DNA from 2 places in the Achromobacter mucicolens genome. Region 2 is predicted to be linked to the other one. Evidence: predicted binding sites of a transcription regulator. Region 2 holds the regulator's gene; the other holds the start of a gene.
What was found. Region 2 encodes LexA, which represses DNA repair genes until DNA is damaged. Its sites were predicted from a motif close to ACTGTATNNNNATACAGT; they were not measured.

Region 1: the regulator LexA is predicted to act here: its motif matches at 3,217-3,234, upstream of QEP15_RS16735 (ATP-dependent helicase).

What each region holds. Positions count from the first base shown of each region.
Region 1 covers NZ_CP123364.1:3,659,737-3,665,497, reverse strand. The annotation lists gene QEP15_RS16750 (4-aminobutyrate--2-oxoglutarate transaminase) at 1-652, opposite strand, end outside; gene pdxR (MocR-like pyridoxine biosynthesis transcription factor PdxR) at 749-2,260, shown strand; gene QEP15_RS16740 (DUF72 domain-containing protein) at 2,268-3,182, opposite strand; gene QEP15_RS16735 (ATP-dependent helicase) at 3,297-5,426, shown strand; gene QEP15_RS16730 (magnesium and cobalt transport protein CorA) at 5,511-5,761, shown strand, end outside.
Region 2 covers NZ_CP123364.1:3,307,667-3,313,427, forward strand. The annotation lists gene uvrB (excinuclease ABC subunit UvrB) at 1-1,152, opposite strand, end outside; gene QEP15_RS15070 (amino acid aminotransferase) at 1,228-2,427, shown strand; gene lexA (transcriptional repressor LexA) at 2,574-3,224, shown strand; gene lon (endopeptidase La) at 3,403-5,761, opposite strand, start outside.

The DNA of each region.
Region 1 (5,761 bases), 350 kb from region 2:
GCGGCGTGATGTTGAAGCCGCCTTCGCCCTGCACGGGCTCGATGATGATGGCCGCGACGCGCTTCGGATCGATGTCGACCTTGAACAGCAGGTCCAGCGCCTTGAGCGAATCGGCCACGCTGATCGATTGCGTGGCGTTGGGGAACGGCACGTGATAGATGTCGCCGGGCATGGGGCCGAACGACAGCTTGTAGGGGGCGACCTTGCCGGTCAGCGCCATGCCCAGCATCGTGCGGCCATGGAACGAGCCGGAGAAGGCAATGACGCCCGAGCGGCCGGTGGCCGAGCGTGCGATCTTCACGGCGTTCTCGACGGCTTCGACGCCGGTCGTGAAGAAGGCGGTCTTCTTCAGGCCATCGATGGGGGCCACGCGGTTGATGCGCTCGGCGAGCGAGATGTAGCCTTCGTACGGCACGATCTGATAGGCCGTGTGCGTGAAGTTGTCCAGCTGCGCGGCGACCGCGGCCTTGACCTTCGGGTGCAGGTGGCCCGTGTTCAGCACGGCGATGCCGCCTGCGAAGTCGATGTATTCCTTGCCTTCGGCATCCCACAGCGTGGCGTTTTCCGCGCGCACGGCATAGAAGTCGCACATGACGCCGACGCCGCGGGGCGTGGCCAGGGAACGGCGGGTATTCAGATCCTGATTCTTCATCTCGGTCTCGATGAGAGTGATGGGCGGTAAAGCACTTATTTAATGCTACGATGGCCCCACTTGTGGGAACCACTTTAATAATTCAGGTAGAACCAATTGCGGTCCATCGTCGGTGACTTGCTGCTGCTGCGCCTGGCCGATGGCGCCAGCGAGCCCATGAACAAGCGGCTCTACCGCGGCATCCGTGAAGCCATCCTGGATGGATCCATAGCCGCGGACTCGCGCCTGCCCGCCACGCGGGACTTGGCGGCTGAGCTGGGCATTGCACGCAACACGGTCGTGCACGTCTACAGCCAGCTGCTCGCCGAGGGCTATACCCGCAGCCGGCAGGGCAATGGCACTTTCGTCAATGCGTCGGTGCCGGACTCCTATCTGGCCAGCGGCCGCCGCGCGCGCCAGGCGCACGAGGCGGCTTCGCGTCCCTCGCTGTCGCCGCGCGGCGCGGCCATCGTCGATGGCGTGTCGGCCTCGCCCTACCAGTGGGGGGCGTTCATGCCGGGGGTGCCCGACCTGACCGAGTTTCCGCACAAGAAGTTTGGCCGCATCTTCAGCGCGCTATGGCGCAACCCCGCGCCGGACCTGCTGACGTATTCCTACGGCGGCGGGCTGCCGGCGCTGCGCGAGGCGCTGGCGCAGCACCTGGCGTTGACCCGGTCGATCGACTGCGATCCCGAACAGATCATCATCACCGAAGGCTCGCACCAGGCCATCGACCTGACCACGCGCATCCTGGGCGAGGCGGGCGAAACGGCTTGGGTCGAGGACCCCGGCTACTGGGGCGCGCGCACCATCCTGCAGGCCAACGGACTGCGCACGGTGCACCTGCCCGTGGACGAAGAAGGCATGCGGCTGCCAGACACCGTGGGCACGCCGCCGCGGTTCATCTTCGTCACGCCTTCGCACCAGTATCCGCTGGGGCCGGTCATGTCGCTGGCCCGCCGGCGGCAACTGCTGGCGGTGGCGCGGCAATGCGGCAGCTGGATCATCGAAGACGACTACGACAGCGAATTCCGCTTCTCGGGCAGGCCGATCGCGTCGCTGCTGGGCCTGGAGTCCGATGCGCCGGTGATCTACATGGGCACGTTCAGCAAGACGCTGTATCCCGGTCTGCGCGTGGGCTATCTGGTGCTGCCCAAGCCGCTGACCGCGGCATTCCAGGCCGCGCACGCGGAGCTGTACCGCGAGGGTCACCTGATGACGCACGCGGCGCTGGCAACGTTCATTTCCGAAGGCCATTACGCGGCGCACATCCGCCGCATGCGCATGCTGTACGGCCGCCGCCGCGCCATGCTCGTGAACCTGATCGAGCGGCGGCTGGGACCGGACTGGCTGCATCGCGACGCCAGCATGGCCGGCCTGCATCTGGTGCTGACCCTGCCGCCCGACATGGACGACCTGCGCGTGGTCGAGGTGGCCCGCAGCAAGGGCGTGCTGACGCGGGCGCTATCGCGCTACTACGTAAACGACGAAGGACGCCGGCCGGGGCTGTTGCTGGGCTACGCCTGCGTGCCGGAGCACGACATCGCACGCAAGTTCGAGGTGCTGCTGGAGAGTCTGGCCGAAGTGGCGCGGCCCTTGGCGCGGCCTGCCGCCAAGGCGGGAGCCTGATACCCGTTTACACGCCCGGCAGCGTCAGCGCCGAGGCGAAGGCGGCGGCGTTGCGCATGCCCTGGTCTTCGAAGTTGGTGTTGAACACCGCGTGGGCCTGTCCCGATTGCGAGGCCAGCCGGGTGAAGCGGGCGACCAGTTCGGCCAGTTCCGCTTCCGAGTACTCGTACTGGAACCTTCCCGACGACGCGGCGCCCGAGGCGTTCCAGGTAGCCGCGTTGCGCCCGTGCAGGCGCAGCAGCGTCAGGTCCGGATGGGTGCTTTCCCAGACCGCAGGCACCGTGTTGTCAAAGCCTTGCGGCGCGTCCACGACGGTGTGCACCACGCCCAGATCGCGCTCGAAGGCCAGCGTGTTCGCCGTCGCGCTGGCGGTCTCGAACCAGCTGCGGTGGCGGAATTCCACGGACACCAGGTGTTCCTCCATGCGCCGCGCGCAGTCGGCCACGCGCGCCATGCCCCGGGCGTCCCGCCGTATCCAGGGCGGAAACTGGAAATGCACCGCACCCAGCTTGCCCGGCATCCGCAAGGGCTCGATGGCCAACTGGTAGCGCCGCCAGAGTTCGTCGCGCAGGTCGGCGGGCATTCGGTCGTGGTAGATGACCGGATCCGGCCAGTCGGCCAATTCGCGCTGGATGTCGCCGGGCAGGGCGGCGAGCGGCGTCTGGTGGCCGGTAAACAGCCGGAAGGCCTTGATGTTGAAGACGAAATTGTCCGGCGTGCGGGTGGCCCACCGGTGCGCGTTGTCGGGCGTGGGCATCGCGTAGAAGCTGGAGTCGACCTCGGCCAGCGAAAAGCGCGACGCGTAAAAGCGCAGCCGGGATTCGGCGCTGCGGGCGTCGGGCGGATAAAAGCGGCCGCAGGCCAGCAGGGTGGGGTCGGTCCAGGAGGCGGTGCCGGTCAGGATGCGGGGGAAATCGGGCATGGCGCCGGGGCGGTTCAGACGGATTCGCAAAAATTCTGTATAAATATACAGTGTTCATCCGGAGCCAGCCTTGGCTCCTTCCTTTTTGCGGCCGCAGCGCTGCGGCTCCGCGACATGCCAGACCAAGATCCTCTTTCGCATACTCCCGACAACGACAGCGCCGCCGCGCGAGCTGCCGAGCGGCCCGATCCGTTGGCCGACCTGAATCCCGCCCAGCGCGAAGCGGCCGAATTCGGCGTGGCCGGCGCGCCCGGCAACGATGGCCCATTGCTGGTCATCGCGGGGGCAGGGTCGGGCAAGACCAACACGCTTGCGCATCGCGTGGCCCACCTGATCCTGAACGGGGCGGACCCCCAGCGCATGCTGCTGCTGACGTTTTCGCGCCGCGCGGCGCTGGAAATGGAGCGGCGCGTGGGATCGGTGCTGCAGCGGGTGATGAACTTGCGTGCGTCGCAGCAGGCGCCGTCGCTGCCGTGGGCGGGCACCTTCCATGCGATCGGCGCGCGGCTCTTGCGCGACTGCGCCCAGCGCATCGGGTTGTCCGAGGCCTTCACCATCCACGACCGCGGCGATGCCGAGGACCTGATGGGCATGGTGCGCCATGAACTTGGCCTGTCCTCCACCAAATCGCGCTTTCCGCTCAAAGGGACATGCCTGGCGATCTATTCGCGCGTGGTCAACAGCCAGACGCCCGTGGGCGACGTGCTCAAGACCTCGTTTCCGTGGTGCGCCCAATGGGAGGACGAGCTCAAGAACCTGTTCCGCGCGTACGTCGCGGCCAAGCAGGATCAGCAGGTGCTGGACTACGACGACCTGCTGCTGTACTGGTCCGAGATGATGTCGGACGAGGAAATCGCGGCCGACGTGGGTGCGCGATTCGATCACGTGCTGGTTGACGAATACCAGGACACGAACCGGCTGCAATCGGCAATCCTCCTGGCCATGAAACCGGACGGCCGGGGCTTGACGGTGGTGGGCGACGACGCGCAGTCCATCTATTCGTTCCGCGCGGCCACGGTGCGCAACATCCTGGACTTTCCGAATCTCTTTCCAACGCCTGCGCGCGTCATCACGCTGGACCGCAACTACCGGTCCTCGCAACCCATCCTGAACGCCTCGAACGCGGTGATCGCGCAGGCGACCGAACGCTATGCCAAGGACCTCTGGACCGATCGCAAGTCCTCGCAGATGCCCGAGCTGGTGACGGTCAGCGACGAAGCCGGCCAGGCGCGTTGGGTGGCTGACCAGGTGCTTGCGCAGCGCGAGGGCGGCGCGACGCTCAAGTCGCAGGCGGCGCTGTTTCGCACGGCCAGCCACAGCGCCGCGCTGGAACTGGAGCTGACCCGCCGCAACATTCCGTTCGTCAAATTCGGCGGGCTGCGCTTTCTGGAAGCGGCGCACGTGAAGGATCTACTGTCGATCCTGCGATGGGCCGAGAATCCGCGCGGACGCATGGCGGGTTTCCGGGTTGCGCAGCTGATGCCGGGCATCGGGCCGGCGACGGCGGGCAAGCTGATGGACGCCATGTCCGCCTCGGCCGAGCCGCTGCGCACGCTGCGCGAATTCAAGCCCGGCGCGGCGGCCCAGGAAGAGTGGGGCGCTTTTGCAGACACCTACGCCGCGTTGTGCGACCCCACCCTGAAGTGGCCGGCCGACGTGGACCTGGCGCTGCGCTGGTACAACGGCCAGCTCGAGCGCCTGTACGACGATGCGCGCGTGCGCAAGACCGACCTGGACCAGCTGGTGCGCATCGCGTCGGGCTACCCGTCGCGCGAGCGCTTCCTGACCGAGCTGACGCTGGACCCGCCCGACGCCACCAGTGATGAATCTGGCGCGCCGCTGCGCGACGAGGACTACATGATCCTGTCCACCATCCATTCGGCCAAGGGCCAGGAATGGAAGGCGGTGTATGTGCTGAACGTCGTGGATGGCTGCATTCCGTCGGACATGAGCACGGGCACCGCCGAAGAGATCGAGGAAGAGCGCCGGCTGCTATACGTGGCCATGACGCGGGCCAAGGAACGGCTTCAACTCGTCGTGCCGCAGCGCTTTTACGTGCACCAGCAGACGGGCATGGGCGACCGGCACGTTTATGGCTCGCGCACGCGGTTCATCACCAATGCGATGCTGCCGCTCTTTGATCACCTGCCCAAGCTGCCCGACCTGCCGCCCGGACGGGCCGAGCCGCGCGAGCCGCAGGCCCCGCGCATCGACGTGGCCAAGCGGGTGCGCAGCCTTTTCTGAGCCAGCGGCCCGTCAGCGGGCTGGGCTATCATCGGCCGATAACCACACGCTGCGCGGCAGGGATCGATTTGTCCGAGGAAGTCTATGTCTACTGAAGCACAAGCCGCCGACGCGCCCAAGGGCGAGGTCGTGGCATCGATCGCCTACGTGAACGGACGGCGGGACCGCGAGGTCCCCCTTGCAGAAGCCGGCCAGTACGTCGCCCAGCGCCAGGGTCAGAGCATGTTGTGGATCGGCCTGCGCAACCCCAGCCCCGAAACGCTTGCCAAGGTGGCGCGCGAACTGGGCGCCTGCGACAAGAACCAGGAAGAGATGTTGGAAACCCACCGGCGTCC
Region 2 (5,761 bases):
CACCAACGTTTCCTTGCGCGACCGGTCTCCGCGATACATGGCGCTAAGCTGGCCGATGGTCACGTGGCTTTCGTCGATGAACATCAGCGCGTCGGACGGCAGGTAGTCGATCAGGGTCGGAGGCGGCTCGCCCGGCGCGGCGCCGGACAGATGGCGCGAGTAGTTCTCGATGCCCTTGCAGAATCCCAGCTCCTGCAGCATTTCCAGATCGAAGCGGGTGCGCTGCTCCAGACGCTGCGCCTCGACCAGATGGCCGTCGTCAACGAAGCGCTTGACGCGTTCGCGCAGTTCTTCCTTGATGGTTTCGATGGCGCGCAGCACGGTGTCGCGCGGCGTCACATAGTGCGAACCGGGATAGACAGTGAAGCGCGGCAGCTTCTGGCGGATACGGCCAGTCAGCGGGTCAAACAATTCCAGGCTTTCGATTTCGTCGTCGAACAGCGTCACGCGCAACGCGAGCTCGGCGCTTTCCGCCGGGAAGATATCGATGGTTTCGCCCCGCACGCGAAACACCCCGCGCGTGAACTCCGCGTCGTTGCGGGTGTACTGCATGGCGACCAGGCGCGCGAGGATCTCGCGCCGGGCGATCTGGTCCCCCGCACGCAGGATCAGCACCATCGCGTGATAGTCGCCGGGGTTGCCGATACCGTAGATGCACGACACGGTGCCCACGATGATCGTGTCGCGGCGCTCGAGCAGGCTCTTGGTGGCCGACAGCCGCATCTGCTCGATGTGTTCGTTGATGGACGAATCCTTCTCAATGAACAGGTCGCGCGTCGGCACGTAGGCCTCGGGCTGATAGTAGTCGTAGTAAGAAACGAAGTACTCGACCGCGTTCTTCGGGAAGAACTCGCGCATTTCGGCGTAGAGCTGCGCGGCCAGCGTCTTGTTGGGCGCAAGCACCAGCGCCGGACGGCCCATGCGCGCAATGACGTTGGCCATGGTGTAGGTCTTGCCCGACCCGGTCACGCCCAGAAGCGTCTGGTACATGAGGCCGTCTTCGACACCCTGGGTCAGCCCTGCGATGGCCGTGGGCTGGTCTCCCGCCGGCGGATAGGGTTGGTAGAGATGAAAGGGGCTGTCAGGGAAATCGACGAATCCCGGACCTGCTGCGGGAGCCCCCGCGCTTGGGTCTATTGCGCTCTTAGGCATGCTAGACTGTTCCAGGGTAAACCCCCCATTATCCACAGCACCTCGTACTGCGTCCACCCACCTCATCAGAGTCCCATGAGCACCCTTTTCGATTCCGTCGAGCTCGCGCCGCGCGACCCCATTCTTGGTCTGAACGAACAATACAACGCGGATACCCGCCCCGGTAAAGTGAACCTGGGCGTGGGCGTGTATTACGATGATCAGGGACGGATCCCGCTCCTGGGCGCAGTGCGCAAGGCCGAAACCGCCCGCATCGAAGCCGCTGCCGCCCGCGGCTATCTTCCGATCGAAGGCATTGCCGGCTACAACGCCGGTGCGCAGGCCCTGCTCCTGGGCAAGGACTCCGCACTGGCCGCCGCAGGCCGCGTGCTGACCACGCAAGCCCTGGGCGGCACCGGCGCCCTGAAGATCGGCGCCGACTTCCTGCGCCAGCTGTTGCCGGGCTCGAAGGTGCTGATCAGCGATCCCAGCTGGGAAAACCACCGCGCGCTGTTCGAACGCGCCGGCTTTGAAGTCGGCACGTACGCCTACTACGACGCCGCCACCCGTGGCCTGAACTTCGAAGCCATGCTGGCCGACCTGAAGGCCGCGCCCGCCAAGACCATCGTCGTGCTGCACGCATGCTGCCACAACCCCACCGGCGCTGACCCCACCGCCGACCAGTGGAAGCAGATCGCCGCCGTCGTGAAGGAAAACAACCTGGTCCCGTTCCTGGACATCGCCTACCAAGGGTTCGGCGACGGCCTCAAGGAAGACGCTGCAGTCGTGCGCCTGTTCGCCGACATGGACATGACCATGTTCATCAGCTCGTCGTTCTCGAAGTCGTTTTCGCTGTACGGCGAGCGCGTCGGCGCGCTGACCGTGGTCGCCGGCAGCAAGGACGAAGCCACGCGCGTGCTGAGCCAGCTCAAGCGCGTCATCCGCACCAACTATTCGAACCCGCCCACGCACGGCGGCACGGTCGTCTCGACGGTGCTGAACACGCCCGAGCTGTTTGCCCTGTGGGAAGAAGAACTGGCCGGCATGCGTGATCGCATCCGCCTGATGCGTGCTCAACTGGTCGACAAGATCAAGGAACACGGCGGCAAGCAGGACTTCAGCTTCGTGCTCAAGCAACGCGGCATGTTCTCGTACTCGGGCCTGTCCGCCGCCCAAGTGGACCGCCTGCGCGAAGAACACGGCGTCTACGCCGTGTCCAGCGGCCGCATCTGCGTGGCCGCGCTGAACAGCGGCAACATCGACAAGGTGGCAGCCGGCATCGCAGCCGTGCTGTAAATCACGTCGGCAGTGCGCCGTCAGCAGTCGAAACGGGACCTTCGGGTCCCGTTTTTATTGGCATCGTGCCCCGCTTGCTTTTTTGCGCTACGTCCCCCAGAATGGCGCTGTATATATGTACAGTCCGTTCACACCGGATCATCGCCATGGCCAGCAAACTCACGGATCGCCAACAACAAATCCTGGACCTCATCAGGCAAACGGTCGCGCGCACCGGCTTTCCGCCGACCCGCGCCGAAATTGCCCAGGCCTTGGGTTTTCGCTCTCCCAACGCCGCAGAAGACCACCTCAAGGCATTGGCACGCAAGGGGGCCATCGAACTCACGGCTGGCGCCTCACGCGGCATCCGGCTCAAAGATGCCGCCGCCGCGCCGGTGCAATCGTCGCTTCCCATCCCCGCGCTCGCCCAGCTTCTCCTGCCGCTGGTCGGCCGCGTGGCAGCTGGCAGCCCCATCCTTGCTGCCGAGCACGTCGAGCGCGAAGTTGGCGTGGATCCCAGCCTTTTCGCACAAGCCCCCGACTACCTGCTGAAGGTGCGCGGCATGAGCATGCGCGACGCGGGCATCCTCGAAGGCGATCTGCTGGCCGTCAAGAAGGCGTCTGAAGCGCGCAATGGCCAGATCGTGGTGGCCCGTCTGGGCGACGACGTCACGGTCAAGCGGCTCCAACGCCAGAACGGCCATATCGAACTACTGCCTGAAAACCCCGACTTCGAAACGATCGTGGTCAAGGCCGATCAGGAATTTGCGCTGGAAGGCATTGCGGTGGGTCTCATCCGCACGCAAGCGCTGCACTAGGCTGCAGTTCTCTGGCGGGCGCTCCCACCCCACCCGGCCAAACTGGCAGGCAAGCCCACCAAAAAGAAAACCCCGCTCAGAGAGCGGGGTTTTTTGCTTTCGGGCGTCAACAAGATCTGGTGACGCCTTTCGGCTTCGGGCACCCTCTTTCGAGGGCGCCCCGGCGTTCAAGACGCCATCAGTGCTTCATCACCGGGTCGGTCGAGCCAGGTTCCGCAGGTTTGGCAACCAGCGGCTCCTTGACGGCTTCTTCCTCGGCCAGGGGCTCCGGCAGACGCTCCAAGGCCAGTTCCAGCACCTTGTCGATCCAGCGGACCGGCACGATCTCAAGGTGGTTCTTGACGTTATCCGGGATCTCCGCCAAGTCCTTGACGTTTTCTTCCGGGATCAGAACCGTCTTGATACCGCCGCGGTGGGCGGCCAGCAGCTTTTCCTTCAGACCGCCGATCGGCAGGACTTCACCACGCAGCGTGATCTCGCCCGTCATGGCGACGTCGGCGCGCACCGGAATGCGCGACAGCGCCGAGACCATGGCGGTGGTGATCGCAATACCCGCGGACGGACCGTCCTTGGGCGTTGCGCCTTCCGGCACGTGCACGTGCATGTCGTGCTTTTCGAAGACGCTATCGGCAAAGCCCAGACGGCGAGCCCGCGAACGCACAACCGTGCGCGCCGCCTCGACCGACTCTTTCATCACATCGCCGAGCGAACCCGTGCGCTGGATGACGCCCTTGCCGGGCATGTCCGCGACTTCGATCGTCAGCAGGTCGCCGCCGACTTCTGTCCACGCCAGGCCGGTCACCTGGCCGATCTGGTTTTCCTTTTCGGCCATGCCGAACGCGTAGCGGCGCACGCCCAGGTAGTCGCTGAGGTTGTCGGCCGTGACGTTGACCGCCTTGACCTCCGGCGTCTTGCCCTCGGCCTTGGCGCGATCGCTTTGGGTCAGCAATTGCTTGATGACCTTGCGGCAGATCTTGCCGACTTCGCGTTCGAGCGCACGGACACCGGCTTCGCGGGTGTAGTAGCGCACGATATCGCGCAGCGCGCTGTCGTCCACGGTCAGCTCGGTATCCTTCACGCCGTTGTTCTTCATCAGCTTGGGCAGCAGATGGTCGCGGGCGATGTGGATCTTTTCTTCCTCGGTGTAACCCGACAGGCGGATCACTTCCATGCGGTCCAGCAGCGCCGGCGGAATGTTCAGCGTGTTGCTGGTCGCCACGAACATGACGTCCGACAGATCGAAATCGACCTCGATGTAGTGGTCCTGGAACGTATGGTTCTGTTCCGGATCCAGCACTTCGAGCAAGGCCGACGAGGGATCGCCGCGGAAATCCATGCCCAGCTTGTCGATTTCATCAAGCAGGAACAGGGGATTGCGCACGCCGACCTTCGACATGTTCTGCACGATCTTGCCGGGCATGGAACCGATATACGTACGGCGGTGGCCGCGGATCTCGGCCTCGTCACGGACGCCGCCCAGGGCCATGCGCACGAACTTGCGGTTCGTGGCCTTGGCGATCGACTGACCCAGCGAGGTCTTGCCGACGCCCGGAGGGCCGACCAGGCACAGGATCGGCGCCTTCACCTTGTCCACGCGCTGTTGCACGGCAAGATACTCGAGGATCCGTTCCTTGACCTTTTCGAGACCGTAGTGGTCGTTGTCCAGCACCGTTTCGGCGTTGCTGATCGAGTTGTTAATCTTGCTTTTCTTTCTCCAGGGGAGATTGATGAGCGTATCGATGTAGTTGCGCACCACCGTGGCTTCGGCCGACATGGGCGACATGAGCTTGAGCTTCTTGAGCTCGGCATCGGCCTTCTTGCGCGCCTCTTTGGGCATGTGGGCAGCGATGATCTTCTTTTCAAGCTCTTCGATGTCCGCGCCCTCTTCGCCTTCGCCCAGCTCTTTCTGAATGGCCTTGACCTGCTCATTCAGGTAGTAGTCGCGCTGGCTCTTTTCCATCTGCTTCTTCACGCGGCCGCGAATCCGCTTCTCGACCTGGAGGATGTCGATTTCGGTTTCGAGTTGCGTGAGCAGACCTTCGAGGCGTTCAGAGGTGCCCGTGATCTCGAGCATCTTCTGCTTTTGCTCGAGCTTCAGGGGAAGATGCGCGGCGATCGTGTCAGCCAGGCGGCCAGCATCGTCGATGCCAGCCAGCGAGGTGAGGATCTCGGGCGGGATCTTCTTGTTGAGTTTTACGTATTGCTCGAACTGAGCAACGATGGCGCGGCGCAAGGCTTCGGTTTCGGAGCCCTGCATGGCGTCCGGTTCGATCGGCGACACCTGGCAGGTGAAGTGCGAATCGGCGTCTTCGATGGAGTTGATGCGGGCGCGCTGCGTACCCTCGACCAGCACCTTTACGGTGCCGTCAGGCAGCTTGAGCATCTGCAGGATGCCGGCGACGCAGCCGATCTCGTAGACGTCTTCAGGCGTGGGGTCATCTTTGCCGGCGGACTTTTGGGCCACCAGCATGATGCTTTTGCCCGCTTCCATCGCGACCTCGAGCGCGCGGATGGAGCGCGGTCGGCCGACGAACAGC